Regions from separate parts of the Streptococcus suivaginalis genome, predicted to be linked through region 2. Evidence: predicted binding sites of a transcription regulator. Region 2 holds the regulator's gene; the other holds the start of a gene.
What was found. Region 2 encodes Rex, which represses fermentation and respiration genes when NADH is low (regulators of the CRP and FNR family bind a similar motif). Its sites were predicted from a motif close to TTGTGAANTANTTCACAA; they were not measured.
Positions count from the first base shown of each region.

Region 1: the regulator Rex is predicted to act here: its motif matches at 2,157-2,174, upstream of pflB (formate C-acetyltransferase).

Region 1 is NZ_CP118733.1:165,974-169,400, forward strand. Features, by position in the region: gene pflB (formate C-acetyltransferase) at 1-2,036, opposite strand, end outside; gene PXH68_RS00930 (endo-alpha-N-acetylgalactosaminidase family protein) at 2,303-3,427, shown strand, end outside.
Region 2 is NZ_CP118733.1:1,068,456-1,071,882, reverse strand. Features, by position in the region: gene PXH68_RS04985 (class A sortase) at 1-401, shown strand, start outside; gene radC (RadC family protein) at 462-1,154, shown strand; gene PXH68_RS04975 (redox-sensing transcriptional repressor Rex) at 1,151-1,786, opposite strand; gene PXH68_RS04970 (DUF4649 family protein) at 1,932-2,132, opposite strand; gene PXH68_RS04965 (DUF1831 domain-containing protein) at 2,135-2,482, opposite strand; gene PXH68_RS04960 (cysteine desulfurase family protein) at 2,484-3,427, opposite strand, start outside.

The DNA of each region.
Region 1 (3,427 bases), 900 kb from region 2:
CCGTCGTTGGCATGGTTGAAGTTGAGCTTAGAAAGGGTGTTCAAGTTTTGCAACCAACCACCACGTGATTTAGAAGTTGGGTTAGCACCTGGTGGGAAGAATTCCACTTTAGAAGTGTTAACTGAGCCATCTTCGTTGAGGAATACACCACGGTGAACAGGTGAGTTACCAGTTTGTTTAGAGTAAGCAACGTTTGAAGTGATGGTCAAGATAGAAACTGCGGCTTCTGCATTCTTGTAGAGTTTATGTTTGTTCAAACGAGTGAAGAATGCTTCCATGAGCCATTTCGCGATGTCGTCTACACGGTCATCGTCTTCACCGTAACGTGGGAAGTCGCCTGTTACTTCGTAATCGTAGATGAAACCATCTTCGTCACGGATTGGTTTAACCTGTGCGTACTTGATAGCAGACAAGGAGTCAACAGTGTTTGCAAATCCACAGATACCGAAGCCCATGTTTGCACGAAGGTGAGTTGGCAAGAAGGCCATTTGAACCGCTTCGTAGTTGTACTTGTCTGTCATGAAGTGGATGATGTTCATGGCATCAACGTAAGTGTCAGTCAACCAGTCAAGGGCTTTCTCGAAGTTTTCAATAACTTGATCGTAGTCAAAGATCTCAGAAGTGTTTGGCTCAACGCCGTCAAATACTTTATAGTCTTTGTGGACATCATCGTAACCGTTGTTCCAGCTTGAAAGAAGGGCTTTCAAAACGTTAACACGCGCACCGAAGTACTGGATGTTGTGGCGTTTGTCTTCGCTTTCTGGGTCAAGTGGAGACACACAGCAAGAGATACAGCTCATTTCACCGTAACCGTCTTTGGCCATTGTTGTTACACCTTCATATTGGATAGAAGAGTGTTTGTGGCTCATTGCCATACAGTAGCGACGGAAAGCGTATGGAAGTTGGTCAGACCAAAGAACTGTCAAGTTTGGCTCTGGAGAGTTACCGATGTTGTCAAGTGTGTTCAAGAAACGGTAGTCCATCTTGGTAACACGGTGACGACCATCGTTACCCATACCTGCCATAGATGTTGTAAGGAAAGTAGGGTCACCAGAGTAGATTTCGTCGAAGGCTTTTGTACGAGCAAATTTCACTGTACGAAGTTTCAATACAAAGTCATCAACAAATTCTTGGATTTCTGATTCAGTAAATGTACCACGAGCCAAGTCACGTTCTGCGTAGATATCAAGAACGATTGGCACACGACCAAGAGAAGTTGCCGCACCATTGATAACACGGCAGACTGCCATGAAGGCGATGTTTGTCCATTGGATTGCTTCTTTGGTATTCATCGCAGGCTTGCGCACATCAACACCGTACATATCACCTAAGCGAACAACTTGTTGCAATGCTTGGTACTGCATGTTGATTTCTTCACGAAGACGGATTGACTCTTCATCGATTTCAGTAATCGCGTTCCAGTCAGCTACTTTTTCTTCCATCAAGTAGTCAGCTCCGTAGAGAGCCAAACGAGCGTACATACCAATAATACGGCCACGTGAGTAAGCATCTGGAAGACCAGAAACGTGATGTGAGTGGCGAGCACGGCGGATGTCAGCCGTGTAGGCACGGAAGATACCATCGTTTACAGTTGTAGCGTGTTTTGTATAGATTTCATGAAGAAGTGGGTCTGGGGTATAGCCGTTTTCGATCAAAGTTGTTTCAGCCATACGAATACCACCACGTGGCATGAAGTTCAATTTGAAGAGTTCATCGTTTTGGATACCGAAGATGAGTTCGTTTTCTTTATCGATGAAACCAGCTGGGATATCTGCGATTGAAGTAGCGCGATCTACGTCCATTGGGAAGCGAGTGTCTTCGTAGCCAGCTTTTGTTTCTTCAATGATTTTCTTGATATGGAGCGAACGCTCAGTTGGGCCAGCAAGGAAACTTTCATCTCCATCGTAAGGCGTATAGTTGGCTTGAACGAAGCGAGTGACACTAGCTTTATCTTGCCAGTCTGTACCTTTGAAGCCTTCCCAGGCCTGGGCGAAAATGTCTTCAGTAACATTTTTAGTTTTTACTTTTGTTGACATGAGGGTTCTCCTTCAAAATAGTTTTTTTATTCACATAGTTCATTATATCATGTGTAAGCACTTTCTTCAAGGTCAAAATACTTGAAAATAAATGAAAAGTGTGGTAAAAGATTTCAAAAATTGTGAAAATAGTCTCAATCTTTCTTTGCAAGGAGAATCAAATTTAAAAAATATAAAACATGTTAACATATTGACATTGTGAAAGCGTTTTTGTAAAATGAAGCTGTATAAACCAACTTTCTCAACATATCATAAGGAGGTAAACAATGAGAAGTTATTCGAAAGAATTGTTTTCTAAGAAAAATCACTACTCAATTAGAAAACTAACCGTTGGTGCAGCATCGGTCATTGTTGGAATGAGCCTGTTTTCTGGTGCTCAAATCAAGGCTGAGGAAACTGCCTTAGCAGAAGGTGCTACCAGAGAAGCTGTTCTGGCACCTGCGGAGGAAGCCGCGGCTGAAGAGGTGGTCGAAGAGAGTGCTGCGCCAGAAACTAATGAAGCAGCAGTAGCTCCAGAAATCAACTTTGCGCCAGCAGCCAATGCAACAGAAACAGTTGTCGCAGAGTGGACTGCAAGCTCCAACCCAGCAGGCACTGTTGAAGTTCGTGAAGAAGACGGTGTTCGTTACAACCGCTTGTCTTCTGTTAGTGGCCAAGATAATGGCGCTTCAACAGGTACATTTACTAGTCCAGATTTGAAGATGAACGAAGATGGCAGTGCAGCGATTTCCCTAGACCTGATCGAACGTTCAGATGCCGAAAAAGGTCGTTTTGGGGTGTATTTGAACCATACGAGCCACACCAAACATATTCTGGTTGGTTATGATAAGCAGGGGTGGTTCTGGGAGTACAAGTCTCCTGTGGCTACCAATGGTGGAACTTGGTATAGTGGCACACGTGTGGATGAGCCAGTGAAAGATACGGCTTACCGTCTCAATGTCAATCTGACTACAGGGGGCCAGTTGTCTGCATCCATCGTGTCAGCAGATAACCGTGAAACAGCTCTCTTCAATGCTATTCAAATTCCGGCAGAAGTATTGGCAGATCTTCGTTCGAGCAATGCTGCTAAATTGAAAGTAACCAGCTACAGTGCAGACCGAACCATTGTGGATGTCAAGGTAACCAACCAAACTGGTCTCAATAGCGATGAAGCAAATACTGATGAACAACCAGTTGAAGAGACACCGACACCAGCTGATATTCAACCAGAGTGGACCTCTACTTCAACTATTAAAGGAACTGTTGCCATCAAGGAAGAAGGTGGCGTTCGCTACAATGCCCTTTCTTCAACAGCTCAAAACAATAATGCCGCAAATATTGCTGTCTTTGAAAAAGCTGGTTTGGAAGCAAGTTCAGAAGGCAATGTCAATGTAAACTTGGAATTTGTAGAG
Region 2 (3,427 bases):
TGGCGCTTATGTACGGAGCCGGTACAATGAAAGAGGACCAAGTCATGGGTCAAGGAAACTACGCTCTTGCTAGCCACCATATATTTGGAATGGCTGGAGCTAGTGATACCTTATTTTCACCTCTGGAACATGCAAAAGAGGGGATGAAAATCTACTTGACGGACAAAACAAATGTTTATACCTATGTTGTAACTAGTGTTGAAGTTGTGACACCAGAAAGCGTCTATGTGATTGATGATGTTGAAGGGAAGAACCAAGTAACGCTTGTAACTTGTGAAGATGCAGCAGCCACTATGCGAACCATTGTCAAAGGAGAGCTTGAGACGGTAACAGCTTTTGATGAGACAGATGCAGAGATTTTAGATTCATTTGAAATTTCTTACAATCAAATTCAACTTTAAAAAGAGAGCCTTGCTCTCTCTTTTTTTTTTCGAATAGAAGAAGTAGGAGGATGAGAAATAATGTATAGTATTTCATTTCAACAGAATTCATTATTACCAAGAGAGCGACTTCTGGAAGTAGGACCTGAAGGACTTAGTAATCAAGAATTGCTGTCTATTTTTATTCGAACTGGCACCAAGCAGCACCCAGTCCAGGAATTGGCTACAAAAATCCTAAAAGAGGTGGATCATCTGGCAAATTTGAAGGGAATGTCCATCGAAGAATTACAATCGATCTGCGGAATTGGTCGCGTCAAAGCAATCGAAATTCAAGCCATGATTGAATTGGGGCGTAGAATTCACCAGTCTGAAATCACTCTCCAACAAAAAGTTTTAGGCAGCGAAAAACTAGCTTCTCGCATGATGCAGGAGTTGGGAGATAAAAAGCAAGAGCATCTGGTAGCTATTTATTTGGATACCCAAAACCGCATTATTCAGCAGAAAACGATTTTCATCGGAAGTGTCAATAAGTCCATCGCAGAACCAAGAGAGATCCTCTACTATGCTGTCAAAAACATGGCAACAAGTGTGATTATTGTTCATAATCATCCATCTGGCTCTGTTCAGCCAAGTAAGAATGACCTCTTGTTTACGCAGGCATTAAAAAAGTCCTGCAATATGCTAGGACTTGTGCTTTTGGACCATCTAATTGTTGGAAAGTCGCGTTATTTTAGTTTTCGAGAAGAGGGGGAATTGGTTGATACCTTCAACTAGTCTTTTCTCATAAAGTAGAGCAAGGTTTGTAGTTCACTTGTCAAATCAACGTACTGGACTACAACATCTTTTGGAACAGAGAGATTGACAGGTGAAAAGCTCAGAATGCCTTTTACACCAGCAGCCACTAAGATATTTGCAACCTCTTGTGCCTTATTACTTGGGACAGTTAAGATGGCAGTTTGTGACTTGGCTTCCTTGATTTTTTCTTCAATTTCAGAGATCGCATAGATAGGAATTCCTGCATCCACAGTTCCAACTGCAGGATTTTCATCTGCTTCAAAGGCCATCACGATTTTCATTTTATTGCGCTCATGGAAGCGATAGTGAAGTAGGGCTCGTCCCATATTACCAACTCCGACTAGCATAACATTAGTAATGGAATTATCGTTTAGGATGTCTGCGAAAAATTCCATTAGTTTTTTCACATCATAACCGAAACCACGGCGACCTAATTCACCGAAATAAGAAAAGTCCCTTCTGACAGTTGCGGCATCAATACCAATGGCTTCAGCGATTTCTTTGGAACTAGCTTTTTCAATATTTTCTGCATTAAAGCGTTTAAAAATACGGTAGTAGAGCGACAGACGCTTGGCTGTTGCTCTTGGGATAGACGATTTTTCGTTCTTCACTCGATATTCTCCTTCAGTTTCTAAAAATATTCTAGAGTAAGTTTGTGAATATTGCAACAGATTAGCTTGGAAAATGACAAGAAAAATCTGGTTTTCCAAAAGCAGAGGATTTGTGAAATCGTTGCTAAGAAAACCAGATAGTTGATTATAGACTTTGTAAAAAGTGGTAAACTTGACCAATCGAACCAGTAAAGCCCAAGTCCTCACTGTCTTTTGTCAGTGACAGAACAGGATAGTAATCGGGTAAGGTAAGGCAGCCAGAAAATGCTAGCTGAGCAGCTGCCAAATCAGGAAACTCTTGACTTCGAACTTGCTGATAGGCATCTTTATAGGTAATTTTAATCATATTTATCTCTCAATCTTGTTGAAGATATTTCGATCAACAAGACTTTCTAGCAAAAAGTAAAATTTTTCTTGAATAACGGGGTTGCTATTTTCTTTGAAGATATTGACAATACGCAAACCGGATTGGTCTGTAATATTGATTTTAAAGGCAGTCAAATCTTTATTAATTATGATTTTCAACAGAAATCCTTTTTTTGAATTTGGAATTTCTTCAAGAAGGCGAGTTAATTGAAAATGCCCTGCCTTGGTTTCTTCGAAAGTGGTGTCCTTTAAAGTATATTTTTTAATCTGAGGACTGATCTCGTAGGTATATAAACAGTCTTTCAAGCTGACGGATGTTTCAAAAGCCATATTAAACTCCTAATATAAGTGATAGTTGGTGAATTAATTGATCAATTTCTTCCTTGGTGTTGGATTCCGCCAAGCTAATCCGGAGGGATTCTTTCAAACGATGCGACTTCTTGCCGTATAGCGCTTCTAAAACGTGACTGGTTTGGATGACACCAGAGGTACAGGCAGAGCCACTAGAGAGGGCAATACCTGCTAAATCAAGCCGCATAAGTACCTGTTCGTTAAGCGTATCTGGTAAACCAACATTCAAGACATATGGAAGATGATTCTTTGGTAAATTTAGATAATGGGGGAGTGAACTCAGCTGTTCAAGCAAATAGTCTTTTAAATCTTGGACAAGCTTCGTATTGCTCTCCATGTTTTCTAACTGCTGTGTCAAGGCTGTTGCCATAGCAGCAATACCTGCAAGGTTTTCAGTTCCGGCTCGACGTTGTCCCTCCTGCTTGCCTCCGTGTATCAAGGCATGGAAATGCATGTCAGCGGCAAAGAGAAAACCGACTCCTCTAGGTCCATGAAATTTATGGGCCGATGCTGAAAGAAAATCAACAGCTAGATTTGTTAGCTGAATCGGTAGTTTGCCGATAGCCTGGACAGCATCCACGTGGAAGCGAGCTGGGTGATCAGCAAGAACTGTGGCAATCTCTTCGATGGGAAGAATCATACCAGTTTCATTATTTACATACATGATTGAAACGAGAATGGTATCAGCTCTTAGTGCCTCTTTCACTTGTTGAGCCGATATGTTACCATCTACTGGTTGAAGATAGGTTACCTCAAAACCGTGTTGTGTTGCTAAATAGTCCATGGTTTCCAAAACGGAATGGTGTTCGATAGCAGTGGTTATCAGGTGTTTTCCCTTACTTTGGTTAGCCAAGGCATAGCCTTTAATGGCGAGATTGTTGGCTTCAGAACCTCCAGATGTAAAGATAATCTGGTCAGCATGAA